DNA from 4 places in the Bacillus sp. XF8 genome. Region 1 is predicted to be linked to each of the others. Evidence: predicted binding sites of a transcription regulator. Region 1 holds the regulator's gene; each other region holds the start of a gene.
The links. Region 1 encodes Rex, which represses fermentation and respiration genes when NADH is low (regulators of the CRP and FNR family bind a similar motif). Its sites were predicted from a motif close to TTGTGAAATATTTCACAA; they were not measured.
Positions count from the first base shown of each region.

Region 2: a site for Rex is predicted at 6,207-6,224, ahead of J4P91_RS09615 (lactate permease LctP family transporter). Genes of this name have one in related genera too.
Region 3: a site for Rex is predicted at 871-888, ahead of nirB (nitrite reductase large subunit NirB). Genes of this name have one in related genera too.
Region 4: a site for Rex is predicted at 6,317-6,334, ahead of J4P91_RS20805 (L-lactate dehydrogenase). Genes of this name have one in related genera too.

Region 1 is NZ_JAGDQK010000054.1:1,291-9,467, reverse strand. It holds gene groL (chaperonin GroEL) at 1-1,572, opposite strand, end outside; gene groES (co-chaperone GroES) at 1,610-1,894, opposite strand; gene J4P91_RS25950 (CPBP family intramembrane glutamic endopeptidase) at 2,331-3,074, shown strand; gene J4P91_RS25945 (YdiK family protein) at 3,077-3,268, shown strand; gene J4P91_RS25940 (redox-sensing transcriptional repressor Rex) at 3,297-3,926, opposite strand; gene J4P91_RS25935 (ABC-F family ATP-binding cassette domain-containing protein) at 4,111-6,036, shown strand; gene tsaD (tRNA (adenosine(37)-N6)-threonylcarbamoyltransferase complex transferase subunit TsaD) at 6,587-7,603, opposite strand; gene rimI (ribosomal protein S18-alanine N-acetyltransferase) at 7,603-8,046, opposite strand; gene tsaB (tRNA (adenosine(37)-N6)-threonylcarbamoyltransferase complex dimerization subunit type 1 TsaB) at 8,058-8,177, opposite strand, start outside.
Region 2 is NZ_JAGDQK010000015.1:46,077-54,253, forward strand. It holds gene J4P91_RS09580 (peptide MFS transporter) at 1-9, shown strand, start outside; gene J4P91_RS09585 (carbon-nitrogen hydrolase) at 55-921, opposite strand; gene J4P91_RS09590 (amidohydrolase) at 941-2,557, opposite strand; gene J4P91_RS09595 (APC family permease) at 2,568-3,923, opposite strand; gene J4P91_RS09600 (acid-soluble spore protein H) at 4,156-4,335, opposite strand; gene J4P91_RS09605 (ArsR/SmtB family transcription factor) at 4,452-4,739, opposite strand; partial or broken gene J4P91_RS09610 (IS200/IS605 family accessory protein TnpB-related protein) at 5,369-5,986, opposite strand; gene J4P91_RS09615 (lactate permease LctP family transporter) at 6,272-7,894, shown strand; gene aspA (aspartate ammonia-lyase) at 8,010-8,177, opposite strand, start outside.
Region 3 is NZ_JAGDQK010000033.1:45,567-53,743, forward strand. It holds gene nirB (nitrite reductase large subunit NirB) at 1-852, opposite strand, end outside; gene J4P91_RS19410 (YxeA family protein) at 1,090-1,479, shown strand; gene J4P91_RS19415 (TatD family hydrolase) at 2,488-3,270, shown strand; gene J4P91_RS19420 (DL-endopeptidase inhibitor IseA family protein) at 3,409-4,914, shown strand; gene J4P91_RS19425 (DUF2334 domain-containing protein) at 4,950-6,602, opposite strand; gene J4P91_RS19430 (transglycosylase SLT domain-containing protein) at 6,895-7,428, shown strand; gene J4P91_RS19435 (GNAT family N-acetyltransferase) at 7,495-7,881, opposite strand; gene J4P91_RS19440 (DUF4931 domain-containing protein) at 7,921-8,177, opposite strand, start outside.
Region 4 is NZ_JAGDQK010000035.1:85,375-93,551, forward strand. It holds SAM riboswitch class I at 64-173, opposite strand; gene J4P91_RS20765 (hypothetical protein) at 299-643, opposite strand; gene J4P91_RS20770 (thioredoxin family protein) at 794-1,102, opposite strand; gene J4P91_RS20775 (toprim domain-containing protein) at 1,106-1,450, opposite strand; gene gcvH (glycine cleavage system protein GcvH) at 1,697-2,080, opposite strand; gene J4P91_RS20785 (arsenate reductase family protein) at 2,122-2,487, opposite strand; gene J4P91_RS20790 (hypothetical protein) at 2,846-3,379, opposite strand; gene J4P91_RS20795 (phosphatase PAP2 family protein) at 3,522-4,175, shown strand; gene J4P91_RS20800 (PTS sugar transporter subunit IIC) at 4,243-5,256, opposite strand; gene J4P91_RS20805 (L-lactate dehydrogenase) at 5,277-6,227, opposite strand; gene J4P91_RS20810 (spore coat protein) at 6,483-6,731, opposite strand; gene J4P91_RS20815 (hypothetical protein) at 6,745-6,930, opposite strand; partial or broken gene J4P91_RS29770 (hypothetical protein) at 7,674-8,078, opposite strand.

The sequences.
Region 1 (8,177 bases):
TTCTTCTGGTTTGTCAGCAACAACTGCTTCAGTTGTTAAGAACATTGCTGCAACAGATGCTGCGTTTTGAAGTGCAGAACGAGTTACTTTTGCTGGGTCTACGATACCAGACTCAAGCATGTTTACCCATTCGCCAGTTGCTGCGTTGAAACCAACGCCTACTTTTTCGCCTTTTAAGCGTTCTACAACAACAGATCCTTCTAGACCAGCGTTGATTGCGATTTGACGAACTGGCTCTTCTAAAGCACGAAGTACAATGTTAATACCTGTTGCTTCGTCACCTTCAGCTGAAATAGAAGCTACTTTAGTGTATACGTTCATAAGTGAAGTACCACCACCTGCAACAATACCTTCTTCTACTGCTGCACGAGTTGAGTTAAGTGCATCTTCAATACGAAGTTTACGCTCTTTTAACTCAGTTTCAGTTGCTGCACCTACTTTAATTACTGCTACGCCACCTGCAAGTTTAGCAAGACGCTCTTGTAATTTTTCACGATCGAATTCAGAAGTTGTTTCTTCTAATTGCGCACGGATTTGACCGATGCGAGCTTCGATTTGTTCTGTGCTACCTACACCTTCTACTACAGTTGTGTTTTCTTTCGTTACAACCACTTTACCAGCGCGTCCTAAAGATGCAACTGTAGCAGATTTTAAGTCGCGTCCTAATTCTTCAGTGATTACTTCACCACCAGTTAAGATCGCAATATCTTCTAGCATTGCTTTACGACGGTCACCAAATCCAGGAGCTTTAACAGCAACTACATTGAATGTACCACGAAGTTTGTTTACTACTAATGTAGCTAATGCTTCGCCTTCTACATCTTCTGCAATGATAAGAAGTGGTTTACCTTGTTGTACCACTTGCTCTAACACTGGTAAGATTTCTTGAATGTTAGAAATCTTTTTGTCAGTGATTAAGATGTATGGGTTATCAAGGACAGCTTCCATTTTGTCAGAATCAGTGATCATGTAAGGAGATGCATATCCACGATCAAATTGCATACCTTCTACTACATCTAATTCTGTTGTGAACCCTTTAGATTCTTCTAAAGTAATAACGCCGTCGTTACCAACGCGCTCCATTGCTTCAGCAATTAACTTACCTACTTCTTCATCAGCAGCAGAGATAGCAGCTACTTGTGCAATGGAAGATTTACCTTCGATTGGTTTAGAAATCGTTTTTAATTCTTCTACTGCTGCAACAACAGCTTTCTCGATACCTTTACGAAGACCCATTGGGTTCGCACCAGCTGTTACGTTTTTTAAACCTTCACGAATCATAGCTTGTGCTAATACAGTTGCAGTTGTTGTTCCGTCACCAGCTACGTCATTTGTTTTGCTAGCAACTTCTGCTACTAATTTTGCACCCATGTTTTCGAAAGCATCTTCTAATTCAATTTCTTTCGCAATTGTTACACCATCATTTGTAATAAGTGGTGAACCAAATTTTTTCTCAAGTACAACGTTACGACCTTTTGGTCCAAGCGTTACTTTTACTGCATTTGCAAGAGTGTCGACACCGCGAAGCATCGAACGACGTGCTTCTTCACTAAATTTAATATCTTTTGCCATAATATTTGACCCCCTTGGATTTTTAAAATGTATATAATTAACCGATAACTGCTAAAATGTCACTTTCACGTAAAATCAAGTAGTCTGTACCTTCATATTTCACTTCAGTACCTGCATATTTTGAGAAGATGATAAGATCACCTGCTGCTACCTCTAAAGCAACACGCTCACCATTTTCAAGCACTCGACCAGTACCTACTGCAATAACTTTACCCTCTTGTGGTTTTTCTTTTGCAGTGTCTGGTAATACAATACCACTTGCTGTTTTTTCTTCTGCTTGAACAAGCTCAATTACAACGCGATCACCTAATGGCTTTAGCATGAACAATAACCTCCTCATTTTTCTATGTAAATTTTCTTTATTAGCACTCGAAGACACTGAGTGCTAACACACTTATAATAATAAATAATCTAATTTTCTTTTGCAAGTAAAAAAATCATAATTTTTTCGCAAATTACTATATAAACTTTTTCTATACAACTTCCTAAAGGAAATAATTCTGTTATCGTTATAACCATTCTCAAGAAAGCCTTTTGTATATGAATCAGTTTTTCCACTTACCGTATGTTACAATATGAAAGATACCATAAGTTGTTTTCTCTATAGGTACAGCTTTTTCCTGTCTCCAATTTCACTTTCAATGAAAGATTTACAAAAAAATAATAATAGGGACAGTTATTATGTATCCCCGGCTGGATATTTACATGTTATCCCGCCTTATCTCATAAACTAGAGTTAGAAAGGATGGTTAACCAATTTGAAAAAACAATATTGGTGGATTATAGTTACATATATTCTGATGCAATTATCGGGAATTGTTGGAGTGTGGCTCCTTTTCAAAACAGGACTATACGATAATATGGCGGTTTCACGAGAGCAAAAAATACAAATCATGGCTGGGCACTGGTCAATCATCAGCTTTTTTATTGCATTATGTATTATACTTTGGCTACTTAGAACCGATATCCGCGAAAGACATTTAGATACTAAGCGAGCTAGTATTTCTGCTACAATCGGCTGGATATTTATCGGTTTCTTTTTAGCTATGTTTGCTCAAGTAATCGCAGCTAATATTGAAATGCGATTATTAGGGATTAAGCCCGGTTCTCAAAATACCCAAGATTTGATGGAAATAGCAAGAGCTACTCCATGGTTTCTTATTGTTATCTCTATCATCGGCCCTATTTTAGAAGAGATTGTCTTTAGAAAAATTTTATTTGGAACACTCTATAAAAGATTTAATTTCTTTATCGCGGCAATTATTAGTTCACTTGTTTTTGCAGCAATTCACTTTGATTTTACACATTTGTTAGTATACACTTCCATGGGACTTGTTTTCGCTTTTCTATACGTGAAAACAAAACGAATCATCGTTCCTATTATGGCTCACGTTACGATGAATTCACTAGTTGCAATAACCCAAGTAGTAGTAAGTAACGAACAAATACAAGAAATGATTAAACAAGCAGAAAAAATGCAAGGATTTATCGGAGGATTTTAAATATGAGGAACTCACCATTGTTCATGGCAGCACTGTATTTCCTTCTCGGATGTGTCTTTACACGTTTCGCAATTACGAACGTTACAGATACAATTTGGAACTTTTGGACAATGCTGTTTGCTGCTATGGCAACAATTGATTTTAATTTGGCACTTCGACTTATCTTAGTCAAATTTACAAAGAAAAAGCAATAATAAAACGCAGAGGGATTTCCTCTGCGTTTTATTGTGGATAATTTTTCAAAAAATAAACGAGTGTTTGTAATTCTACAGCTAAATCAATATGATGAATTCTTATATTTTCTGAAACATTTAATCGTGCCGGTGTAAAATTTAAAATTCCATGTACATTTGTTTCGGCCAATCGATCCGCTACAGCTTGTGCAACGGTAGCAGGCACTGTTAATATTGCCACTTGTATATCATTTGTTAAACGTTCTTCTAATTCATCTAAATGATATACAGGAATTCCTCCGATTTCTTTTCCAACTTTCTCTTCATTGACATCAAACGCCATTTCAATCTTTGTATTATTATTTTTCGTGAAATTGTAATGTAAGAAAGCGGTCCCTAAATTACCCACTCCAATAAGTGCTACACGTGTTATATCATCTTGATCGAGCGTTTCTCGGAAAAATGATAGTAAATAATTCACATTATACCCATATCCCTTTTTCCCTAACGCTCCAAAATATGAAAAATCTCTTCGAATTGTCGCGGAATCTACCTTCACCGCTTCACTCAATTCTGCCGATGAAACACGTTGCTTACCAGAAAGAGATAAGTTTTGGATAAATCGATAGTATAGAGGCAATCGTTTGGCAGTGGCCTGTGGAATCTTTTGCTGATCCATATAACCTCTCCTCTCTTCCTATCTTTGTTCATAGACTTAAAACAAATACAGAAGTTTAGCACTTATGACTTTCCTTGTATAATAGAGAGAAGACTTCTCTCTTTATTTTAAACTATACACTATTTTTAGTATGATTGAGAAATATAAACATGGCAAAGTTAAGAAATTATTTGAGGTGAAAACATTGATTTTATTACAAGTGAATGGGCTTTCAAAATTATACGGTGCTGAAACAATTCTTGCAAACATTAAATTGGAAGTTCAAACAAAGGATCGCATTGCACTAGTTGGTCGAAATGGTGCTGGAAAATCCACATTATTAAAAATAATTGCCGGTGAACTATCTCACGACGGTGGAGAAATTATAAAGCCAAAAGATGTTTCAATTGGGTACTTAGCCCAAAATACTGGTTTAGAAACTTCTTTAACAATTTGGGATGAAATGCTTACCGTCTTTACTCATCTGCAGCAAATGGAAAAGAAACTTCGAAGGTTAGAGCAGGAAATGGGTAAGGAAGAGAACTTTTCAAATGCTGCTACGTACGAAAAATTACTCGCTGATTATGATCAATTACAGTTAGACTACAAAGATCAAGGTGGTTATCAATATGAAGCTGATATTCGCTCCATTTTAAGTGGACTTGGTTTTCCAGTTGAAACACACCAAACAACGATTTCTACGTTAAGTGGTGGACAGAAAACAAGACTTGCTCTTGGGAAGCTACTATTAACAAAACCAGACTTACTTATTTTGGACGAACCAACAAACCATTTAGACATCGATACATTAACATGGCTTGAACAATATTTACAAGGCTATCCTGGAGCTATTTTAATCGTTTCCCACGATCGCTACTTTTTAGACAAGCTTGTTACACAAGTATATGAAATTTCTAATAAAGAAAGCAGACGATATGTTGGTAACTACAGTAAATATTTAGATTTAAAAGCTGCACTATATGAGCAGGAAATGAAACGTTATGAGAAACAACAAGAGGAAATTGCTAAACTCGAAGACTTTGTCCAAAAGAACATTGCCCGTGCATCTACAACAAAACGCGCACAAAGTCGCCGTAAACAATTAGATCGAATGGAATTACTGACTAGGCCATCAGGTGATTCTAAGTCCGCATCCTTTCACTTTGATATCGAAAAACAAAGTGGAAACGATGTATTACAAGTAAAAGATGTTTCAATTGGATATGACAAAGAGCCGATTATTGAGCATGTAAATATGCGCTTAACCCGCGGTGATAGTGTCGCACTAGTCGGTCCAAACGGTATTGGGAAATCTACATTATTAAAATCGATTGTGAATAAATTGAATACATTAAGCGGTGAAGTTTCTTTCGGTTCGAATGTTTCTATTGGATATTATGATCAAGAGCAAGCAAACTTAACATCGTCTAAGCGTGTTCTAAACGAACTATGGGATGATTATCCGCTTCAGCCAGAAAAAGAAATTCGCACGATACTCGGTAACTTTTTATTCACAGGGGATGATGTATTAAAGCCAGTATCTTCCCTAAGTGGTGGTCAAAAGGCTCGATTAGCTCTAGCAAAATTGATGATGCAAAAATCTAATCTACTGATTCTCGATGAGCCAACAAACCATCTCGACTTAAACAGTAAAGAGATTTTAGAAAATGCCTTAATTGATTATCCAGGAACTCTTTTATTCGTTTCCCATGATCGTTATTTTATTAACCGTGTAACAACTACAGTGGTTGAGTTATCAACAGAAGGAGCACAAGAATATTTAGGTGACTATGACTACTATATCGAAAAGAAAAATGAAATGATTGAACGTGCGGAATTTGAACAGCAAGAAAATGATACACCTATTCAAAAAAGCATTGCTCAAGAAAAATTAAGCTATCTTGAAGAAAAAGAACGTAAAAAGCAGGAACGACAACGTATCCGGAAAATTGAGGAAATCGAACAAAACATTGCAAAGTTAGAAGAAGAAATTGCAGAATTAGAAGAGGAGCTTTGTCTGCCTGAAGTATACGCTGACTACGAACGAGCTAGTGAGATTACAACAGCAAAGCAAACAAAACAAGAAGAACTAGAGAAATTCATGGCGGAATGGGAAGAATTACACGTATAAAGTGAAATTTCTATCTGTCCCGGTCTAACTCCTTTGCTTTTGCAGAGTCTTCAAGTGGGGGTATCATTGCTCTTGAATAGCAGAATACATTCTCTATACTTAAATAGTAAAAACCAGGAAGTTGAAGATCATTCAACTTCCTGGTTTATTTTTTCATCCGAAAAAAGCAATATATTTTACATATAAAGTGAAACTTTAATCAGTGGGGGGTTTTCTCCATCCCCTACTGATTATCAGCCCGCACCAATCGGGCTTTTACGGGCAGTTTATCTCCCACTTAACTTCTTTGCTTTCACAGAATTTTGAGGTGGGAGTACTACTGCCCGCAAATAGCGGGATAAAAAGGACAATCGTCAAAGGTCTGACCTCACCTGTTTTATCCACAACTTTATACACATATTCACCTTTATAACATAAACGCAAAAATAACTTTTCCACATTATCCCCAAAATATAAAAAAGTTATCCACATTTTATATACACAATAAAACCCATATTATCAACAAATAATATGGGTTTTATCCACAGGTTGTGGTTAATTTTGTGTATAACTATGCTTCAATGTCTAACCCTGGGTTTGCATTTAAAGCCAATGTTGCACGTTTTCCTTGCTCATATGCAATTGTACCTGCGGCTGCAATCATCGCTGCATTATCTGTACACAATGATAAAGGTGGAATGATTAGCTCAATATCCTCTTTCTTAGCAAACTCTTCCTCTAAAGAAGCGCGAAGTCCTTTATTCGCTGCAACCCCTCCAGCAAGAAGCACTTGTTTTACACCATATGCTTCTGCTGCACGCGCTGCTTTCGTTACTAGTACATCTATTACACTCGCTTGGAAGCTAGCTGCTAAATCCTCTGGTGCAATTTCTTCCCCACGTTGTTTTGCATTATGCACAGTGTTGATAACTGCTGATTTCAATCCACTAAAGCTAAAATCATACGAATCTGGTTCTAGCCATGCACGCGGTAAATCAATCGTTGGCTGTCCTTCATGAGCAAGACGGTCAATATGAGGACCACCTGGATATGGCATAGATAATGTACGTGCAACTTTATCATATGCTTCTCCTGCTGCATCATCTCTCGTTTCGCCAATTACTTCAAAGGAACCATGCTCTTTCATATAAACAAGTTCTGTATGTCCTCCAGACACAACAAGTGATAACAACGGGAATTGTAGTTCTTTTACTAAACGATTCGCATAAATATGCCCAGCAATATGATGAACACCAACAAGAGGAATATTATGCGCGAAGGCAACTGCCTTCGCAGCATTAACACCAATTAAAAGTGCTCCTACTAAACCAGGTCCTTCCGTCACAGCAATTGCATCAATATCTTCAAATGTAACGTTCGCTTCTTTTAATGCTTCTTCTAATACAACTGTGATTTGTTCTACATGATGACGAGATGCAATCTCCGGCACCACTCCGCCAAAACGCTTATGGCTTTCAATTTGTGAAGCGACAACGTTTGCCACTATTTCTGTTCCATTTTTAACAACCGCTACAGCCGTTTCATCACAGCTCGTTTCAATACCAAGTATAATCGTATTTTTTTCCATTATATATTCACCCACATTACAAGACCATCTTCATAATTGTCTGTATAGTATCGTTTACGAATCCCACCATTTTGGAATCCATACTTTCGGTATAACTGCTTCGCTACTTCATTTGACACCCGTACTTCAAGTGTCATCGTTTTTGCTCCCATTTCTTTTGCCTGATCCATTACTTCTTTCAACAAAGCATCCCCAAGTTTTTGACCTCGATATTCTGGCAAAATAGCTATGTTCGTAATATGTGATTCGTCAATAATAATCCATAATCCACAGTATCCAATTACCACATCGTCTTTTTCTATTACGACATAATGTGCATATTCATTCATCGTCAATTCACGATGAAACGCATCAGCAGTCCAAGGAGTTGGGAATGACGCTTCTTCAATTGCTACAATTTGAGCAATATCATCAGTCGTCATTTTTCTAAATGTAATATCCATTTTGATATCCCCTATTTTTTTTGACTTTCTAGCCATTTTGCTTCTGCCTCTGCTAAGCGGAGGTAACTTGGAACAAATGTATGCACACTTTGCTCCTCTTTTTGTAATCCTAAAAATGCTAACTCACTTGG
Region 2 (8,177 bases), on a different contig from region 1:
ATGGAATAAGAAAATCAATAAAAAGAGACTCTGCTATAAGAGTCTCTTTTTATTTTATAATTCCACTGATTTTAGCGCTTCTTTTTCTAACAATGGCAAATACGTATCAGTACGGCGATCTCTTAAAAATTGAAGAAGGTTACGAACATTTTCAATTTCCTTCGTATCAATTGTTTGAATTAACACTCCCTCTTCTTCTTCTAAAGAACAGATAATTTCTCCCATTGGATTACTAATAAAGCTACCTCCATAAAATGTCATATCCTTTTCTTGTCCTACACGGTTTACAGCAGCCACAAACACACCATTATGAATACCATGAGCTGAAATAGCTTTTGTCCAAGCTTGCTTTGTAGAAAGCTCTGGATAATCGGGCTCTGAACCGATCGCTGAAGGATAAAATAATATTTCTGCACCTTTTAATGTCAAAATTCTCGCTACTTCAGGAAACCACTCATCCCAACATATACCAACTCCTATCCTCCCATATGTCGTATCATATACTGGATAACCAGTATTCCCTGGTGTGAAATAATATTTTTCATGATAATTTGGACCATCCGGAATATGATTTTTACGTGTTGTTCCCAAATACTTACCATCAGCATCAAAAACTGCTGCACTATTAAAATAAATCCCCTTTGCTGCCCATTCATAAAAAGGAACGATTAAGACTACACACAATTCTTTCGCTAATTGTTGCATCATTTGTAATGCATCATGCTTAAAAGAAATAGCTAATTCATAATTATAAACAGAGACATTTTGAGCAAAGTACTCGGCATGATACAGCTCTTGTAAACAAATAATCTTAGCACCCTTATTCGCTGCTTCTCTTACTTTTTCAATCGTTTTTTCTATATTTATTTTGATATTCTCACTACATGCTAATTGAACTAACCCTATTGTAATCGTGCTCATTCTTTTTCCCCTCCAGCTGTTAATTTTTGACACTTTGCTTTTCAGCTTGGAATACAACATTCCCATCTACCATTGTGAAAGTAACTGCCGCTTCTTTAATTTCTGTCACAGGTACATCAAATAAGTTACGATCCAATACGACTATATCAGCTAACTTTCCTACTTCTATTGTTCCTAGTTCATCTTCACGAAATGAAGCATATGCAGGAGCATATGTATATGCCCGTATAGCTTCAGCTAAAGAAACTCTTTCCTGTAAATTCCACTCTACGCCTTCATCATCTAACCTTGTTACCGCCCTATAAATTTCCGGTAACGGATTTAATGTAACTACAGGATAATCACTTCCAAATGCAAGCATTGCTCCGGCATCCATTAATGTTTTCATCAAATAATTGTGCTCTATTCTTTCTGATCCAATTAACTTCTTATATACTTCTCTACTTGTAAGATTAATATGTTCAGGCTGAATAGACGCCAGTACACCTAACTTTTGAAACCTCTCAATATCGCTTGGGTGAATCATTTCAACATGCTCAATTGCATGCCTTGCATCCCTTTTACCATTTTGTATTTGTGCCTCTTCAAAAGCGTCTAGCGCTAAACGTACTGCCCCATCCCCAATCGCATGAAACCTTACACGAAACCCTTCTTTATCCGCGTCGACTGTCCATTTTTTTATTATTTTTGGAGGATAAGTTGTATAACCATTTGTCGCGCGAGTACAGTATGGTTCTAGTAAGTACGCTGTATAGCTTGTTGTAACACCATCTATAAATTGTTTAAACCCACAAAATTGAACCATATTAGAGCGATACCTTTCACTTAAACGTTTTGCTAATTTTAAATCACCATTCAGAGGAGCCACAAAATGGACCCTTGTTGTTAACTTACCTTCCTTCTCGAATTCATCATATAGCTCCGCTTCTTCTACACCCATTTCAGGTATTCTCAATAAATCATGTACAGAGGTTACGCCATATTTTGCAGCTTCCATTAAAAAACTCTGAAGCAATGCTCTATTCCGCTCAGGATTAAACTGTAATACATGTGTCGCTAATCCTACTGCATTTTCCTTTAAGATTCCTGTTGGCTCGCCATTCTGATCTTTCACAACTTCTCCATAGGGTGGATTTTTCGTTCCTCTATGAATCCCCGCCATTTCTAAGGCCTTACTGTTTAGCCACGCACAATGAAATTCAGCATGATATAAAAACACGGGCCTGTCTGCAATGAGTTCGTCTAATATATTTCGATGGGGTTCTTCCTGAGCTTCCCACAAATTCTGCTCCCAACTACTTCCAACCACACAAGGTGCATTTCTATTTGTATCAGCGTGTTTCTTTACAAGCCTTGCAACTTCTTTAGCTGAGCGTGCATGAATAAGTTGTACCCCTTCATTCACTAAGCTCCCTAGCATAAGGTGAATATGAAAGTCATGAAATCCAGGCATAATAAGCTGATTTCCAAAATCATATATCATTGTGTGAGAATCAACATAATCTTGAATTTTATCTTTTTGAACAAGAGCAATAATTTTATTATTTTTAACCACAACAGAAGCTGAGATAAAGGTTTCTTTCGTTCCTGTAAACACAGCATTACTACTTAAAATAACATCTGCTTTTTTCGTCATCATTCTCCTCCTAAATCGATAATTCTTGTCCATCTTCTTTCTGTGATTCATCAAAATTCATTTGTGGTGGTTGAACACGGAATAATTTCGTTATATAGAGTAAGTAAACAATCCCAACAAGGGCCCATATTCCTCCTAGTACCATAGACATCTTATCCAAATCGCTCCATAACTTGATCGTTATACTCGCACCAATTAACGGAATCACAAAATATAAAATTGTAGATTTTAAAGATCTCTGACGTCCTTTAACAAAGTAATGAGCAATAACTGAGATGTTTACAAATGTAAAGGCAATTAGTGCACCAAAGTTAATGAAAGAAGTGATTGTAACAAGATCAGTAAATAGTGCAGCTAGAGCAAAAATACTTACCAAAATAATATTTTTGACAGGTGTTTGAAAGCGTGGATGTATATAGGAAAAGAATGTTTTCGGCAATACCGAATCCCTTCCCATTGCATATAAAATACGTGAAACACTAGCATGAGAAGTCAAAGCTGAAGTAAAAGAAGTTACTATCATTCCTGCAAGAAATAAAGCATTAAATAAATTTCCACCTATCATTCTAGCGATTTCAGCAGCTGCTGTATCTAGACTTTTAAAAGATGAATAATCCGGATGAATTAAGTGTGCCAAATAAGAAACAAGAATATAACAACTACCAGAACAAGCAATTACAAAGAATATCGCTTTCGGAATTGTCTTTGTTGGCTGAATCGTTTCTTCTGCAAAGGTTGTTAAAGCATCGAATCCTAAAAAGGATAAACAAAGAACAGAAGCACCCGCAAATGCCGTCAAAATCGACGAATCAGAATTTATAAATGGTTTTAACGAAAATAAGGTCCCTTCTCCGTTTCCTTTAAGAAGAGATATAATACATAGAATACAAAACAAGATTAATACTATATACTGGAATCCTAAAAAAATCATATTCATTGTAATCGTTAATTTTGTCCCTACAATATTGATTACAGTAACAATTACAATCATGGCAACAATCCATATACTAGAAGGAATAGACGGGAAATATTCAGATAAATAAAGTGCTATTATGAGGAAGTTAATCATGGGAATAAACAAATAATCCATTAAAATTATCCAACCAACCATAAAACCCAGCCCTGGGCTCAAAGATTTTTGCGTATACGTATAAGCAGATCCAGAAATCGGATAGGCCTTTGTCATTTGTCCGTAACTATATGCCGTAAATAACATGGCACATAGTGCAAGTATATACGCCGTAGGTATTACACCTTTTGATAAAGATTCTACAACTCCAAATGTAGTAAATACGGTTAATGGCGCCATGTAAGCTAAACCTAGTAATACTAACTGAAAAAAATTCAACGAACGCTTTAGCTTCATTTCATTCTTCACTTTTCAACCCCCTTCTTATTGTTACTTACTCTATGCAAATCATGTTCCAATTTGTCGTTACATAGAAAAAACTGGTTTTTTCAAGCTTTTCGATGAAAAAACAAAAAGGTGGTATCTACAAAAATATACCAATATGCATAAACTATGAATTATTGCATATTTCCTTCTATTTTTATAAATAAAAAGCGAAAGTTAGCTCCTGCAAGCTAACTTTCGCTTTTTATTGCTCTTCTAACGCTGTAACTTCTACTTGCACTGTTTCATGTGGTGTTTTCACATCATGTACATTTGCGATTCCACTTCCCTCATCACAACTTTCAATCCATACTGGCACACCATGATAAGTTACATCGATTCTACTCGAAGATGACAAAATTTGTTTCACACGCTTTACATCCATTCAGTATCTCTCCTTCTACTTATTACACTCCTTTTTATCTTTTCATATCTTTATGGAATATATTCCATAAAAAAAGACGTATATTTCTATACGTCTTTTTCCATAATATTCAAATTTTACGAAAATAATGTCTTTACAACTTCACTTACTTTCTCATTATGCACTTGATAATATACTTCTAAGCCACGTCTTTCAAAACGAACAACTTTATTCTGCTTTAACTTCGTTAAATGCTGTGAAACAGTAGATTGCGGAATTTCTAATACTTCTTGCAATTGTGTTACGTTACAAGTTCCGCGTCCCATAAGCTCCATTACAAGGCGAAGGCGGAGTGGGTGAGCTAACGCTCGTAGCATTTGTACATCCTCTTCTGAAATACGACAATCAAATTGATTTTGATTCATAAAGTTCCCCTCATTTTTTCGTTTTTATTTTCTTTTTATTTATTTATATATTTGTTTTTATATTTCCTGTTACGACACAACTTTATCAACCTAAAATAAAAAAATTATTTCCTCCTTTTATCAACATACAATTAAGGGCAAAAATCCCTGCTGATTTTGAATATTATACTACACGGCTTAGTGAAAAAGCAAAACATACAGATGGGAATACTTTGCTTCTAAATGCTGTTTTCTCAACCTTTTTGTTATATTTTTTTACTTACACTACTCCTTGTAATGATATTGTAAAATACTGTTCTGAAATGATATGCAAATGTAATCTTTTTAAGTTATTTGACCATTGAACTACCCCCACCTACCTCTATATGAGCTTGAGATGGGGGATTATACTGTTTCCGCCCTAACAAAAACACTTCCTCTCGTTCAACAAAGAGGATACAACGATATAGAAATTCGGTAGTGTCCTTAGGCAAGACGACCTCTTTCTATCTCCCGAGGAAAGCAGAAAAGGTACAGCTACTTTCTTCCTATATCGAGGCGAAGAACACCATGCCATGCATCCAGTTCCTAGACCTGTTATCTGCTCTGGTGACAAGCGTAAGAGACTGGGACAAGGGAATCTTTTTTCATTATGCAAACAGTTTTTCCAGTTTTTTCTTTTCGCTCTCAAATAAGTCTAATCGCTCGATTTGTAATGCCTCTTTCGGCTGATTTACATGATATAACTGATAGAAATGATACGTACGAATATCCAATCGATTGTTTAATTGATGCCAATGGCTCCAGTGATGTGCATCTTTCTTTGGAATATAAGACTGAAGCACCTGAGGCACTTTCTCTTTGTATCCTAATCCACGAAGACCAATTGTAAAGGCCGCTGATTGATGGATTGAAACCCCAAGTTTCCGCATATATTTCATCTTCCCTGAGATAGAAGTGTAAGCTGGATTGACTTGAAAGACAGCCACGCCCCTTTTATCCGCACGACCCAGACTCGCATTTGTCATCTTCTGATAAACGAACAGACTCTTCATTCGATTCACTCGCTTATTTCCGTACCGATCACCTGCCTTCGATTGCGTGGTATCTAACTTCTCGATTACAATCGGCTTGTTATACCGCTCTGCTAAGTTAACTAATCGAATCACTTCCGCTTCGATTATCTTTGTGATTTGTCCAGCAGATTTACCTATAACTGAAAAACGGAAGGAACCACTCCCTTTATAATTTCCATCCAAAGTGTAATTCATTTTAAACATGTAGGGCCTATGACATATGAAAATATGAAGTAATACATGGATAACGTATAAAAACCCGTATACTTTACAGCATACGGGTTTTTATTTTTTGTCTAGTTTATGAACAAAATGTAGCGGAATTTTTACAGTTAGCACTATTATAGAATAATTATACTTTTCTACGTTGACAATAGTGTTGAACAGGAATATACTTAGCAATGTAAGTTGATTGTGAATTGTTTCACAAATTAATGTGAATATCTTCACATACTATAGATAGGAGTTGTCATTATTATGAGTACTTGGACACAAATTTATGATCCGTTAAACAACATTTGGTTATCAGCACTTGTTGCCGCTCTTCCAATTTTATTCTTCGTTCTTTGTTTAACAGTATTTAAAGTTAAAGGATATTTATCAGGGCTTTATAGCGTAATTTTAGCAATCATTCTTTCCATATTTGTTTACAAAATGCCTGCAACTATGGCAGTATCATCCGCTGCATTTGGAGTAGCAGCCGGGTTTTATCCAATTTGTACAATCGTTATTGCAGCAATTTTTCTTTATAAATTAACAGTAAAAACTGAACAATTTAATGTTATTCGTGATAGTATTTCTAGTATTACAAGCGACCGTCGTCTTCAAGTCTTGTTAATCGCTTATTCTTTCGGTGCTTTCTTAGAAGGTGCAGCTGGTTTTGGTGTACCGGTTGCAATTACAGCAGCATTACTTGTAGGTATGGGCTTTAATCCATTAAAAGCAGCAGGTATTTGCTTAGTTGCAAATATTGCTGGTGGAGCAATGGGAGCAATGGGTATTCCAGTTACAGTACCTGCTCAATTAACACAGATGGATGCATTAATTGTTGGTCGTCAAACTGTAACATTATTACCTTTCATTAGCTTTGTATTGCCATTCTTACTTGTTGCAATGGTAGACGGTTTTAAAGGGATTAAAGAAACTTGGCAAGGTATCCTTGTAAGTGGTGGTTCATTTGCCATTACACAATTTGTTGTAACATATTTCCTTGGGGCTGAATTAACTGATATTTTCGCAGCTGTTGTCAGCATGGTTGCATTAGCTTTATTCTTACGTGTATGGCAACCAAAATCTTCAGCTCAATCTACAGATCAACAAGTGGAAAAACATGGTTACACAATGAAACAAATTCTATATGCTTGGTCACCATTTGCTTTTCTAACTGCATTTGTAACAATTTTTAATTTAAAAGTGATCAAAGGCTTATTTGCTCCAGACGGTGCATTAGGAAGCTTAGTGTGGAACATCCAAATTCCTGGTTTACACAATCAAGTAATTAAAACAACACCTATTGTAAATGCGGACACACCATTTGCAGCGCTCTTCAAGCTAGATGTATTTTCATCTACAACTACTGCGATTGTGCTAGCAATTATCGTATCTTTACTTGTATATCGTGCAAAAGGGCAATTAGTTAAAGAACTAACTATTGAAACATTAAAAGAATTGAAAGCACCAATTTATACAATTTGTAGTGTAATTGCATTAGCATATGTAACAAACTATTCTGGTATGTCTTCTACTCTTGGACTAGCTTTATCATCTACTGGTGATGCTTTCCCAATCTTATCTCCAATCCTAGGTTGGATCGGCGTATTCTTAACTGGTTCAGTAGTATCAAGTGGTTCTTTATTCGCACCGCTTCAAGCAGTAACTGCAGCTCAATTAGATATCGTTCCATCTACACTGGTTGCATTAAACGTAGTCGGCGGTACAATGGCAAAAATGGTTTCACCACAATCAGTAGCAGTTGCTTGTGCAGCCGTTGGACTAGTTGGTAAAGAATCTGCTCTATTTAAAACAGCAATGAAATATAGCTTAATTTTCTTAGCAATAATTAGCCTACTTCAATTAACTTCTATATTTAATATCTTTTAAAAGCTGAAAACGATCCCTTCTATAAGGAATCGTTTTCAGCTTTTTTCTCTTTTTCAATGAAAGTTTTCCTTTTATTCATTACGAATAAAAGGAAAACAATCCTGATATACATGTATCAGGATTGTTTATTTTTTAATAACCATGCTCCAGCTATTTCAGGATGCGTCATTTCATATGGATCCAAAATAATATCGAGCTCTTCTTCTGTTAACACACCATGCTCTAAGCAAAGCTCACGAACAGATTTACCTGTCGCAATTGCTTCACGAGCAATTCGAGATGC
Region 3 (8,177 bases), on a different contig from region 1:
GGCAATACCATCATGCTCGGCACATTCACCAACTGCATAGATGGATTCATCATCTGTTTGCATATAGTTATTCGTAACGATGCCGCGGTTTACAAGTAAGCCAGCATCTTTAGCTAACTGTGTATTTGGACGTATCCCCACAGCCATTGCAATTAAATCACATGTTACAACACTGCTATCTTCAAATTGGATACCTTCAACATGGTCAGTACCAAGAATTTTCACTGTTTTCTTTTCCATAAGAAACTTCATACCTTGTGCCTCTAAATCTTCACGCAGTAATGAAGCAGCTTTAGCATCAAGTTGTTGCTCCATTAAGTGAGGCATTAAATGGACAACGTGTACGTCCATGCCAAGGTCAATAAGCCCTCGTGCGGCTTCTAAACCAAGTAATCCACCGCCTATTACAACAGCTTTTTTATATTGCTTAGCAGCATCCATCATAAATTGTGTATCTTCAATTGTACGAAATCCTGTTACACCTGGAAGACCCGAACCTTCAACAGGTAAGATAAAAGCACTAGACCCTGTTGCAACAATGAGCTTGTCGTACATAACAATACGGTTCTTTTCTGTAACAATGACTTGTTCTTCACGATCAATATTTATTACTTTTTCATTTGTATACAGTGTAATATCATTTTCTTCGTACCAACTGTATTCGTTCATAATGATATCTTGTATATTTGTTTTTCCTTGTAGGACGTGAGATAGCATAATACGATTGTAGTTTGGGTGAGGTTCATCGCCAAAAATGGTAATGTCATAAAGATTCGGATCTTGTTTTAAAATCTCTTCAATGCAGCGTATACCAGCCATACCATTCCCGATCATGACTAAACGTTTTTTCATATTCATTTCCCCTCTTAAATGTGAAATGTTTAACAAACTTTTATATTCGTATTATAGAATATTTGGAAAATAGAGGGTGTGATGTTTATCACAGTTTTGGAGGGTTCACAAATTGTTAAAAATCATATAAAATTTCATTCGAATTCTTACAAAAATGTAAGGGAAATGTAATGGGATTCAATGGCGGAATTGAGTCTTTCTCTTTAAAATAAGTTTATAGAAAACTACACATATTGTATGGAGGAGGAATCCATCTTGGAGTGGGAAAGGGTAAAAAAGCGAGTGATTATTACTGGGATTGCGACGGTAGCTGCAACTATACTACTACTACCAACAAAGCTTGGACCAGTAATTGATAAATATAATCCATTTTATAAAACGAAAGAATACTATACGATTGTAAATGGTATCGGTCAGCACGTTGGCGATGATTGGTACGAGTATGAATTTGTTGCATACGATGAAAAAGGAAGAGAACAAACGATAAAGAAAACGGTAAAACATATGTTAAAAAGAGATGAGGCATTGAAAATTTTCGCAAAAGGACGTTATGGTGAGTCATTAGTAGAGATTGAGGATCAAAATATTCCTGTGCAGGCGAGAAGTCAGCTTTTGAAGATGAGGTAAAACATTGTAAAAAACTGTAACATGGCGAGTGTATCACAGTCTTTTATTGCATATAAAGTGAAACTTTAATCAGTGGGGGTCTTACTGCCCGTTAATGCGAGATAAATCTTTTAAAGAAGAAATTTTTCGGGATCAGTATTTGAATATACAATTACTATATAAATACGAATTAAAAAACTGACATAAAACCTTTCTTTTTAGGTGGGAGAGAGCATCCGGCCATGCATAGAAGCGGTCAGACCCTCTTCTGCCCCATGCCAAGTTAAAACAAAGGGAGAAAACGAGTGCAGGTCACCTTTTATTCTTCGTAGCAGTGACCTATATGTCGAAAAATCAAAATAGTTTTATATATAATATGTTTTAATTAGACAGTGAGTATGGAATTTAGGGAGCTCTAACTATATAACAAGAAAGTAGAAACAAGTTTATACTAGGCCAAGCTGTAAGTAGAGCTGCACCGCTAGCAAGTCTGATTACAGCTAATTTGTTAAAAGTGATATTGTTCATGACAATATTGTAAGGTACATGTAAGGTAATTCGATAGTTGCCATATGTGAATTCTATTACAATACAAGTAGAAAGTTTGAACATATAACTTTCTGTCTGAAATGATGATGAATGTTTGAAAACCAACCAACTATTGAATAGGCCTTATCTCATTATGAGATGAGGCTATTTTTTAAAACCTTACAACATTGTAATGTTTTCGTAAGTTAATTCGATAGCTTATTTGTCACATTTTTTGCATAATAAAAATAGATAAAAAATTAGGGAAGGTAATAAGAAGGGAGAAGAATGGGATGCAAAAAGAAGAAGTAGTTAAGTTTCCGATAAAAGATTTCTGTAGCTACTTTACCGTTGCTGTCGTATGTGTTGGACTTTTTGATATAATTACAAATTTAATTGTTAAATAATATAGATGATAAAACAAGAAGGAACTTCCTTCTTGTTTTTTATTTGCACTCACTCTTGAATGTCATATTAAAATGGGTGTAGGAGATGATAAAGATGCGGTGGATCGATAGTCATATACATTTAGATCAATATAGGAAAGAAGAACAAATACATTTAATTGATAATGTAAGAGGAGCGGACGAGATTGAAGGTATGATTGCTGTATCGATGGACTATCATTCTTGTCAACAAACATTATCTTTAGCCAAACAACATTCATTTGTACATCCAGCACTTGGTTTTCATCCGGAGCAAGTAATCAATGAAAAAGAATGTGAGCAAATTTATAAGTTAATTGAGGAGAATGCAAAAAAGCTTGTTGCTGTAGGAGAGGTCGGCTTGCCATATTACTTAAGGAAAGAACAGAAAGATATCGTATTAGATTTTTATGTAGAGGTGTTAGAGAGATTTATCATACTTGCGAAAAGGTTCAATTTACCGATTGTTTTACATGCAGTCTATGAAGACGCTGATATTGTATGTGATTTACTGGAACAGTATGAGATATCACGTGCGCATTTTCATTGGTTTAAGGGGAGTAAAAAAACGATGGAGCGAATGATTCAAAATGGATACTACATTTCAATCACACCAGATGTTATGCAGAAGGAGAAAATTAGAAAGATTGTATCGTTTTATCCATTAGAATATATGATGGTAGAAACCGATGGACCTTGGGAATTTCAAGAAGATATAATGACACATCCGAATATGATTAAAGATGTGCTAGTGGAGATTAGTCAGATTAAACAATTGTCAATAGAAGAGGTAGCAGAGCAAATATATCAAAATACATATCGATTTTATCATTTTAACCGAGAAGACTCCCTCCTCTAAACGAAGTGAAGGTGGGGGTAGTTCAATTCGAGAGATAGGATGAATCTCTATCTCTTTTTGGTATATATAGAAAAAATTTCAATTTATTTCTATAATTAAATTTATATCCGTTTAATTAGGAGAGAGGGGGATTGTATTATGGGGAAAGTGTATAAAAGAATAGTAGCTTCTAGCTTAATAGTAGCTGTAGCAACTTCTTTAGTTGGATGTGAGGAGAAGAAAACAGTGACTACAAATGTAGGACAAGAAATAAAAGAAGTTGATTCAGCAGTAAAAGAACAAATGAAAGAAAATGAGAAAAGAGGAAATGCGATCGGAAATATCTCTAATAAAGGAAAAATGGCAGAAGGTGATGGTTGGATCTACTATGCGGTAAATGGTGATAAAAATACAGGGGGTATTTATCGTACGAAAGATAAGTTTCAAACATCGGAGCTTGTCGTAAAGGGAGTAAACGCTTCTTATATAAATATAAAAGGTAAGGCTTTATATTTTATCCACTGGGATCGAGAAAAAAATACGAATACAAATGTAATGCCTTCTTTGATGAAATATGATATTTCTACAAAGAAATTAGATACGCTGAAAACAAATACAAATTACGTTTACGTAAAAGATCAATCGTTATTCTATACGAAAAAGTATTCTGAACATGGTGGGTTTGATATTGTAGGGATTGTGAAATTGGATTTGAAAACAGGACAAGAAGAAGAGTCACCGATTAAAACATCTGGTTGGGCTGAAACGATCGATGATAATATTGTGCACTGGAATAAATTTCGTGGCACACAAGTGAGCAAAGGTGACCAAACTTGGTCAAAGGAAAGTTTTGCAGAAATATCTAGTGGTACATACAATAAGGAAAAACTATATGCAATTGTAGATTTTTCGTTGAGTTTAGATAATCAAAAACGAGATAATGGTATATATGAGTTGGATGTTCAACAAAATAGAGAGACATTAGAAATAAAAGATGCCTTAAAGATGAATATAAAAGGAGATTCCTTCTATTACTTAAAAAAAGACGGTGTTTATAAAAGAAAGATTAATGGTGGGAATGAAAAGCAAATTTATGATGGAGCGGTTGAACCATCTAAATCTTATTTATACTTTATAGCCGGTGACATGCACCTATATACAGATAATGGTTTAATTCTAAATCTTGATACAAAGAAATCAAATGAAAAGCAAGATAAACGACTATCTGATGATGCATTGCTACGAAAGGTAGTCAACGCTCAACAAGAGATTATTAATATTGCCGTTTCAGCATCAACGGAGAATACGAAACCAGTAGACCGTTTTTCATACGGGGAATTAACACTTCCTACATATAATACGAAGGTAGCATTAGAGAAATCATTAGCTACTTATTTCTCAAAGGATTTCATTACGGAGTACATGAAAAGTGAATACGTAAAAGAAATAGGTGGAAAGATGCACTATGTTGTTGGAGATTTGGGATCAGGAGCAGGGACTAAATATACAAAAATTATTTCCGCTAAGCTAAAAGACGGAAAAATCTTGGCGACGGCAGAAACGTATAATGACTATGAAGATGTGAAAAAAGAAGTAGAAATAGAGTTGATCTACGAGAATAAGCAATGGGTAGTAGATAAAATGCCTCGTTTTGATTTGGAATGAAAAATACCAAGCACAAACTTGTGCTTGGTATTTTTTTATGATTCGAGCCGTTTTGCACGCCGTATTAATAACAAAAATACAATTAAGACGATTCCAAGTATGAGAAAAAATCCATACTTTTTCAGAGATTCAATCGTGTCACTTAAAGAAAGAGGTTTATCAATATGGGTACCATCTTTATTAGAAGTAATGTGGATATCCTTCATCTTTACTTCATTTGATTCTCTTTGTAAATCAATCCATTCTATATTTGGAATGCCTTCTAATTCACTTAATAGTTGTTTGAGGGGTGTGATCCCTAAGTATGGGTGATAGAAGGAACCGATTATGCCATCTGATAGCTTTGTAAATGATAATGCACGTTCTTTCATTTTAGAAGCTGCATGAGGATGATCTGCCTCTATAAATCCAACTGTTTCAGGGAGCACCTTCAACCCATGTAAAAAAGATGGTTTACTTGAAAAGGCTGTTGCGTGCATGGTTTTCCATGTTGCGTCACCTAACTGTAATTGCCCTACATAAGTTGAAAAGTAGCGTGATAATATCTCATACCCTTTTTGTGAAATTGCATAGTGCGGTGCTTCAAAAGCGAGCGGGTATAATTTAGCTGCTACGAGTTCTTCAATTCCTTTTTCAATATGTTCTGTTATATACGTTTCTTCAAATTTTTTACCATTTTCCACGTATTCCTTATAAGCGGTATCTGATTCAAAATCCTGTCTCGCTTTTGGTTGTTCATGATTAGGATGGCGGATCGGTTGATCAGTTTTTACATCCCAAAATTCAAATCCTTCTCCTGTTTCACTATCATAAAATTGGTGGGTATAGCCATGCATAACGATGGAGCCGCCGTTATCTTGCATAAAACGTAATACATCTATTAACTCAGGTTTATCTTGTAAGTGTATTGTCTTTCCTGTACTTGGATCTTTATACACTGGGATGACAGCGATCATATAAGGTATATTCTTTTCTTTTAATAGTTCAGCGATTTTCTGTAATTGCTTCGTATCGGCTGCTGGGTGTATATCTTCTAAGCGTAAATAGGCACGATGTTTATTTGTTTCCGGTTTTTGTTGGAAGTAAGAAAAGAGCATTTCACCAACGTAATGAGATGTCCAATTAAACAGCTGTGATGTCGCTACGTAATAGGATTGATTTTGTTTCACGATAAAGGGATATGTACTGTTTGAACCAATTGCATATGCAAGAGGAGATTCCCCAGTTGTATCAAATTGTTGAATCAAACGATCTTCGTGCAAGTTGTTTTTGAGATGATGTGTTGGATATTGTAAAGTATGAACTCGCGCTTGTTCTTCTTTAAGCGTAATAAAGGAAAAACGATTTGGTAATTGTTCTATATTTTTCCCGAGAAATAATAAGGGGCCTGAAAAACTTTCTAAAAATTGTTTTGTTTCATCAGAAAAGTGCTCTTTTTTCTCTCCTATGTAAATGACATGTGTATAAGATGATTGTGCAGGAAGTTCGTTTGGCTGTGCTACATTTTTCAGTGTTACATCACTTGTAAAGTGCCCGAGTAGATTATTTAAAATTTGTATATCATTTGTAACTTGTCCGTTTTCTGTGCTATATAAAATCAGTACTTTTGGCTTTTTCGTTGTTTGAGCAGAAGTATAGATAGGAATGAGTAGTAAAATGGTGAGAAAGAGTAATAACTTTCTTTTCATGTAGGCAGTCTCCTGTTCTTTTGGTAGAATTCAATTTACAATTATATACAAATAAAAAGGTGGAATCCATGTAAAATGGGTTATGGTAAAAATTACATATATATAATAGAGAAAGAATGCTACATTTTTCGTACTTTTTTATTATGCATTGTTCATAAAATCGGTCTAAAGCAGGATGTTAAGATGAATCCTTGTTTGATATGATTTAAGAGTAATAGGATGATAGATTGCAGGTAATTGTAAAGGAAGGGCTGAAAGGGGACAAATTTCAGCATAGAAAGAGGTAGAGGTAGTGAAAAAATTCTTTGTAGGATTTTTAGTTGTTCTTGGAATGTATTTATATTTCCAAGGAGAATCTGAAGGAATGGAAAGATTGACGAACCAAACAAGTTACGTTGATTCAGAGGAAGCAAAACAAATGAAACAAATTATTATTGAAGAAGCAAAGAAAGTAAATCTCCCAGAATGGATACCTCTTACAATTGCCGAGCATGAAAGTCGTTTGAACCCGCGAAGTGTTGGAGACAATGGCACTTCTTTTGGATTATTTCAGTTACATCGAGGCGGGGGACTTGCTCCTGATCACCTAACGGACGAGCAATTGAAAGACCCGCGGACAAATGCCCAAATTGCCATGCCTCATTTAATGAAAGGGTATAAAAGAGGTGTGCAAAAGGGTTTAACAGATTTAGCATTACTAAAATATATAGCAAATACGTCCGGGTGGCCCGGCAATCTAGGAACTGAGTGGACAGATGAAAATATGAAGTATAACGTTGGGCTAGAGGACGTGTACTATCGAAATAAAGGGGTAATCAAAGAGTAGGTGCTAAGCACCTACTCTATTTTTCTAACAGAAAAAGCTCCATTTCATTTTGTTTATTAGTAAAGCCTATTTTTTGTATAGCGGTTCACCATCTTTAGACGAATGAAGCCATATTCGTTTTACGCCGTTTTCTTTACATTCCTCTAAGCAGTATTCTAGTAATTTTTTGGCTATACCATGTCCACGGTATTTCGGCAGAGTATACATGTTCAAAATGTAGGCTTCCTTGCCTTCTAAATTTTCTATATAAGGTGGCCGATGAAAGAAAGTTACTCCACTTATACTAACAACTTCTTCATTGACGGTAGCTATATAAGCGATAAAATTTCCTGTTTGTATTTCAACTTGTAAATATTGTTCTGTAGCGCGTCTGAAAGAACTTTCCTCTTCATATGAATGCAGCTCATCTACTTCTTTAAGTAAGAAAACGCATAAATCAATTAATGACTCTATATCATTTTATAGTAGCTTTTCGAGCAATATAATTCATTTTTACTCACCTTTCCTCGTAAAATATCGTGCGAGTTGTTGCTTCACATCTTCTAGCTTTGTAGAAACTTGAGGGATTTTATACCCGACATATAATGGTGAAACAACAAAACGAGGAACAACTTTACAGACTATTTTTTCATGGAGATGATAGAAGAATAAATTATAGCTGCTACATCCTTTATGAAAATCTGTTAGTATGTAACGCACAGTTTGCTGAATATAGTGTGCTATCATATCGACCGATTTCATGTCTTCAA
Region 4 (8,177 bases), on a different contig from region 1:
AAAACCTTTCTGCTTTTTGTATGAGCAGAAAGGTTTATATGCGTATATCAACATTATCCCTTCCTCTCATCTTTCAAAGCAATCGCTTTGCAGGAATTGGCACCATTTCAACATAAATGTTGACGGTTGCCGGGCTTCACAGGGCACAGTCCCTCCACCTCTCTTGATAAGAGAAATCAGATTGAATTTTCGTCTGATTTAAAATCTATTAAATTGTCTATATTTTATGAATTGAATTGTATCAACATACATCCACTATGTCAACAAAAAAATTCTCAAAAAACAAAACTTCAGAATATTAAGCGCCTACTTGCATTGGTTTACATATATGAAATACGGATTCTAATAATAACATCGTACGATACGTTCCATTATATTGAACACGCCCGCTGTGCAATAGTGTTTGCAACCGAATATTTCCAGTAACTAATCGACGTAAATCTTCCTCTCGAAAGCAAACAATTTGCTCTGTTCCCTTCGCACTCTTCAAAAGTTGTATATACTCTCTTGAAATTTGAAGTGAGCAACACTCATCTCCAAAACGAAAATTAATCGTTTTTTCTCCTTGCCGAAGAAGCGGTTCTAGATGATATTGGTTATTGGCATACGTTACAAATGATTGAAGCAACGAATATAATCCCATTCTAGTCACATCCTTCATTTCACTTTCTACTAATACCATTCCATCCTACCAAACAGCAATCCTGTTACTTTCTCTCGACAAATAACGTATCACTTCTATCCCTCGACATATTTCCCAAGAAATATGTCGAGGCGGCAAAAACTTTGCCGCCTACTGTAATTCTGTATATAAATATTCAACCGAATGAAATGCATATATTTTTTTCATAAGTGTTCCCCGCTCAAACACGAGTAAACAAGGGACACTTTCTACCTCATACTCTCGCGCTAAATGCGGCGCATAGTTTAAATCTAGCATGCCTATTTCCAAATCAGATATAGTAGCTTCTACCACTGTTAACATCTTCTTCGCTAACTGGCATGTTCCGCACATCGGTGTATATACATATAACACTGTTTTTTCTTGGTCTGCTATTAGAGCTGTAGCTTCAGCACCTGTCCAGTCAATCACTTCTATCATTCCTTACCGTAAATATTCTGTATAAACGTCAATGTCAGCTCCCCATAATACGTTCGCTAAATGATTAGAAGGAGCAGTTGCCACTTCGCGATACGAACGATCAATGTAAATATGCTCAGCTTGCGGGAATTCTTTCCGAAATTGTTTTCGGAGCTTTTCACCTGCAGCATCAGCATCCACTAGTACATATACTTCTTTATCAAAAAACTGATCAATGAGTTCATCCATTTTCGACAAACCAATTGTACCATTTGTACAAACAATTTCCACTGGTTCGCGAATAATAGATTCAATCTTTCTTCTATCTGATTTTCCTTCGACAATAATGACTTTCTCTACATAGACCATATGTCATCACCCGATCACCATATACTATGAAACAGCCTTACCTTAGTATATAGTATATTCGATATTTTCATGTTGTTTCCTGTTTATTTTTGTGAAGAAATGCGGAAACGGCTCGCTCAGAATGTGAGGGGGATGGAGCTTCTGACGTGGAGGCGGAGCTAGACAAAGAAAAGCGAGCCGCTCTTTCGTTCATGTAATACAAAATAAAAAGGACAGCACACAGGCTGTCCTTTTTGTCGACTAGAATTAGTCTTGGTTTGTCATTTCTGCGTATTGTTCTGCAGATAATAACTTTTCAACTTCACTTGCATCAGAAAGTTCAACTTTAACCATCCATGCACCTTCGTACGGAGAATCGTTAACAAGTTCTGGTTGGTCGCTTAAGTCTTCGTTTACTGCTACAACTTTACCGCTTACAGGTGCGTATAATTCAGAAACTGTTTTAACAGATTCTACGCTTCCGAATGGCTCGTCAGCTTCAATTGTTGCACCTACTTCAGGAAGTTCAACGAATACGATATCGCCTAACTCACTTTGTGCAAAATGAGTAATACCGATAACAACTTGGTTGCCTTCAGTTTTTACCCATTCGTGTTCTTCAGAGTAACGTAAATGATTTGGAATGCTCATGACTGTACCTCCAGTGAATGTATTAATTATGTAAAAATACCTTATTGGTACTTTTTCCACACACTTTCAAATTGCTCTTCGTTAAAACCAAGTGTTACATTCGTGCCATCTGTTACGATCGGACGTTTGATTAACATGCCATCAGATGCTAAAAGCTCAAACATTTCGTCTTCACTTGCATCCTTTAACTTATCTTTTAAGCCAAGCTCGCGGTAACGCATTCCACTTGTATTAAAGAATTTTTTTAATGGCAATTCACTTTTTGCATGTAAATTACGTAAATCTTCTTTTGACGGTGGATTTTCAACAATATGAATCATCTCATATGCTACATCGTTTGCCTCAAACCATTTCTTTGCTTTTTGACATGTACCACACTTTGGGTATGAATAAAATGTTACTGTCATAAATTCACCTACTTTTTTACTAACCTTTACCTTTATCATATAGAAAACATTTTATTATTTCAAACGATTCTTCTCCAAACTTTAACTTATTTCGTGACAACTTTCTTTAATCCTGCAAATTTTTCTTATTTTTCCGGTATTTAAGAAGATTTCATATAAAAAAATAAATATAAAAGTCCTCCTCTTCATTCATTACGTATAATTTAGACCGAACATATATATTAAACAAACGTTTATTTGATTTAATAATGACCTAAACACCCCTTAAAATATGCATTCATTCACATCGAACATACATCTTAAACAAACGTTTATTTAACACAAAAATAAACAATGAGAAGCCTAAGCTATAGGCTCCTCACTGTCTACTCAAATAATCCGCAATCGTTTGAAACACGTATACATACATATTATGAATACTTTGCTCTGAAATCGTATCATTGTATAAACCAGTGCCCCAAAATTGCCCTTCACTGCTACCCATATTTACAAAACCTTGTGTATACATCATTTCTTCATCTCTCGGTGTATTATTATAATCTAAATCTTTTTTAGTAAAAATTAAATATGGTCTATCCTTTAAACCGATAAAAAACACTGGCTTTTTTAACCCTAAAAATAGATCTGTATATTTTTCTTTTGATGCCTCTTCAAAATGTTCTTTCATAACCAGAAATCCGTCGACTTTATCAGATTTCTCCTTCATTTCATCTAATTTCACCTGTACAAACTTTATATTTCTAAACGTATCCTTTGGTGCTTCGCCGACAACTCCAATTACTAGTGCTCTCCCGCTATACTCTAAAGCAGATGGCACAACCTTATTCTTTTCACACCCAGCTCCCACGAGGCATAACAATATAAGAAAACAAAAACTTAGTGAACGCTTCATCCCTATCCCTCCATTTTCAAAGTCAAGTGACAAAAATGTAAGGTTAATTCAAGAAAATGTAAGTAAAATCAATAGCCCATTTTGATTTTCTATATTATAATCAATTGGATTTACTTACATTACTAAAACATAGGTGATACTCATGAAAAAATATAAACTTTCATCTTTTCTTCCATTAAGTTATATACTTCTACTCGTACTCGTAAGCCCCCTTTACGATGTACTGAATAAATCTGGCGTTCATGCCGTCGATGTAACGACTATGATTGATGATTGGATTCCATTTGTGAAGGCATTTATTATTCCTTATTTACTTTGGTTTCCATACTTATACGGTGCACTCATTTACTACTGCTTTAAAGATCGCAAACAGTACTATGTAACATTAAGCAGCGTTATCCTCGGAAAACTTGCTTGTTTTTCAATTTATTACTTTTGGCAAACAACGGTCCCTAGACCTACAGTTGTAGGCACAGACGTGTTCTCCGACTTAGTGCGCTATATTTATAGTATTGATCAGCCTGTAAACTGTTTCCCTAGCATCCACGTCCTAACAACATTTGTGATTATGTTAGCGGCTTATAAACGAAGAGAACAGCACAAATTAGAATATTTCATTCTTACTTTCTTTGGAACACTTATTATTTTATCGACACTGTTTACAAAGCAGCACGCTTTCTTAGATGCCGTTTCAGGTATGGCAGTCGCTAGCACACTATACTTCGGCGTACAATTATTACTAGTAAATAAAAAAGAAACTGTTACAATTCCAGTAAGACAAACTTATAAAATGTGACTAAAAAAGCAGACTGTGGCTTCTTCAGTCTGCTTTTATCTATATAAAGGAGATTGGGGGTTGTGACTTAAGATTGTGGCACAGTCATATCACCAGAATGAATACGGCCTGCTTTTCGTAATGCCATGTAAAGAATATATGAAACAGCTACTGGGATTACGATATAAGTGATAACCATCGCTGGCACAACGCCGAATCCTTGGCTGGAAATTAAATTAATTGGTGCAATAAGAGAACTTAATCCAAGACCCGCAATTTCTTTACCTGCTTCTAGTTGGAAGATCAGTGCAGATACAGGACCCACAATGGCGCTGGCAACGACAGTTGGGATGAGAATCATTGGATTTTTAGTAATGTTCGGCAATTGTACTTTCGGAGTACAAAGTGCCTGTGCTAAAATACCACCTAAATTGTTTTCTTTCGCAGAGATAACAGAGAATCCGATAAATTGAGCGACGCATCCTGCAAGTGCCGCACCTCCTGCAACACCATCTAGGCTAAGTGCAATTGCTAAAGCTGCTGATGACGCTGGAGAGATAAGTAATAGTCCCCAAACAACCGCAAGTACGATAGATGCAATGAATGGGCTACCAGCTGAACTATCTTTAATAAATGCGCCAACTGCATTTAAGACAGGACTAATATTTTGAGATAACCAAATACCGACTATACCAGAACCTAATATTGCTGCAAATGGAACGAGCATCATATCTAAAGCAGTTTTTCCGCTTAATCGTTTACCAATATAAACTGCTAAAGTTGCTGTTAATAACGCACCAATCGGTTCACCAGTTTTAATGATTAGACCAGCTTCAGTAATCGAAATGGATCCTGCTCCAATCGCCCCGGCAACCATCGCTGAGAAAATGACAAGTCCGTTTGCTCCAAGCATAAAAGCAATTCCTGCTCCAATTGCTGGTGCCATAAGTGATTTCGCGACGACTCCGATCGTAATTAACATCGGAATATCAACAATTCTTCCTATATTTTCGATAAGCAAACCAATTCCAAGGGATACGAAAATACCTTGTGCAATTCCGGCAGAACCTTTAAAGACACGAGACATTATATATTCCTTCATCTGTTTCACCTTCTCCTATTTTAGTAACCGATTGTTTTCATGTAGTCACGTAAAATATCATTCGATTTTGCAAATCGGCTTTCTTCATTTTCTGTTAAGTTTAGTTCTACAACTTCTTTCACGCCATCTCTTGTAATAATTACTGGTACACCTGTACAAATATCATACTCACCATATTCACCATCTAAAATTGCTGAAACAGCTATTACACGATGATCATCATTAAAGATAGAACGTGCAATATAAGCAAGTGAGTTACCAATACCGTAATAAGTAGTCCCTTTACGTTTATAAATTTCCCAACCAGCTTTTGCGGTTTTTTCTACAATGTCATCTAAATCAATTTCACCGAAACGTTCCTTTTGCTCTTCTAAAATTTGCAAGATTGGTTTCCCGCCGACTGTAACATGAGACCAAGCTACCATTTGTGAATCACCATGCTCACCTAATGAATAACCGTCAACGCTACGAGGATCAACTTCTAGCATTTCAGATAAAATAGTTCTTAATCGAGAAGAATCTAATGATGTTCCAGTACCAATCACGCGATTTCGTGGCAATCCAGATAACTTCCAAACTTGATAAGTAATAATATCAACTGGGTTTGATGCAAGTAAGAAGATGCCATCAAATCCACTTTCCATTACACCTTCTACAACACTTTCCATAATCTTCGCGCTTGCTCCTAAAGTATCCAAACGACTTTGTCCTGGTTTTGGAGCTGGACCTGCTGTAATAATTACAATGTCCATATCTTTACAGTCTTCATAATCGCCTGCATATACTTTTGTTCTTGTATTTGTAAAGTTAATGCAGTGCGATAAATCCATCGCTTCTCCAACTGCACGCTCATGATTTATATCAATTAATGCCAACTCTTCGCAGATACCTTGATTCACAATTGAATACGCACAGCTTGATCCTACTAATCCAGTACCAATAATTGCGATTTTTCTTGTGTTTTTATTCATAAGAATCTCTCCTATGTAATCATGTAATGTTTTATTTGTTCTTTATACTCTTCATTATAGAGATTCTCACCATAGAAACCATGGATACTTCGTGAAACATTGAGCAAAGTTTATGTATATTTTGTGAAACACTCTACTCTGTTTTCGTCATATTTGTTACAACTGGAAAAATATTTCATACATATTTATTGACATATACAAATGCACAAAAAAGCGAGTGAATCATCATCCGAGATTCACTCGCTTTTTTATTTATTACTGTGCGCTTAATTGACCTTTCGTTTGCTGAACAACCGATGGATTTGCAGGAGCCGCTGGTTTATAATATCCTTTTTGCAATGCATATTTGTATACATTACGTTGTCTCATTTCATCCTGATTACGAATGTGAATCAGCGTTTGATGTAACTGTTCGTTATTCGACTCTGCTATGTAATTCGCATAGCTAGTCAAACTAGCATTTAATTCCGATAAATAATCGTTAACCATATCTTTTTCATTCATATCCGATACCCTCCTAGCCTAAAAAGGACATTAATTGTTGTTTTGTATTTCTTGCAGCTTGTGCATCTTGTTGTAGCATTTGTTTCAATTGAGGATCTGTACACTGCTGCGCATACTGATCTAGTTTATTCGCAACTGTCGCATGCCCCCCAATAAGATGACGTAAATTTTCAAGCTCAAGCTCTGTTAAGTTTGGCATAATAAAAACCTTCCTTTCTTTGGTCATTCATCATTTAGTATTTATTTGTTTTTGGAATGTATACAGTAAAAATGCTCTCTACATGAAAATGTTGAAATGAAATTTCAGGAGTTCTTTTTTATGTATCTATAATTTTAGCTATGAGTGTTGCAAAAACATGGTATGATGCGAGTTATTTTATAAGAAGTTTTAAATAATTAAATTATAGTAATAGAAAAAGAAAGCAATCTTTTTTATTACTAACAAAAAGACTGCTTTCTTTTTACAATTAATTAGCTATAATTGATGGTTTGCTCTATAAGAAAACTAACTCAATCATTCCGGTATTAATTGGACATATAACCTACAATTTATATACCCTCATATAACAAAAAAGCTTATCCTTTTTAAGGAATAAGCTTTTTACGATTTATATAAATTTTAAGCAAAATTAAAATTTAGGACCATACCCAAACATCTTCTGTATTTAACTTTTCAATAGAAGCATCAACAGAACTATTTGACCATTCATGTCCTATAAACATCCCCTTCACTCTAACTTGATCTCCTACTTTTACATCCGGAACTTTTGTTGCCTGAAAATAGATTGTTCCTGTATCCACTTCAGAACGCCCAGAGTTTAATGCCTCAGATTTTACTACTACATAATCCTTACCAACTTCAATAATCTCGGCTTCAAATACACTTGTTCCTTCGTCTAATACGCTCTCTACTTTTTTTGTATTTGCTACATCAGTAGTGTATTTAGAAAGTGTAAATTTAGACGTAAAGCTCATTTTCTTTACATATGAAGAATTCACTCCTGCCTGAAATTGAACCGAAATCTCCCCATCTTTTTGTGCTTTAAAGACACGACCATACGGTGAATTAGCATTATATGTACCAATTACTTGATTGTCTGCATCATACACCGTGTAAGAAATAGGAAATCCTGAATTATATACGAATACAGTAAGTTCTTCTCCCTTTTTCAGGTTAAAAGATTCTTTTTGAGAAACTTCATAAGAACTTAATGAATAAGATTTTGTAACATCTTTTACTTCCATATTTAAAGTAGCTGCACTTGCCTTTGTTGCTTCTAATCCTGGTAAGTTCGTTCCAGTGAGTACTACAAATCCTAATGCTCCAGCTAAAATAAGTTTTTTCATTGACTAAATTCCTCCTCTATTCTTTTTACTTTAAAAGGTATTATTTCTAATTTAATACCTGTAATCATTATAGTTACAATAATAATGATTATCAATTAA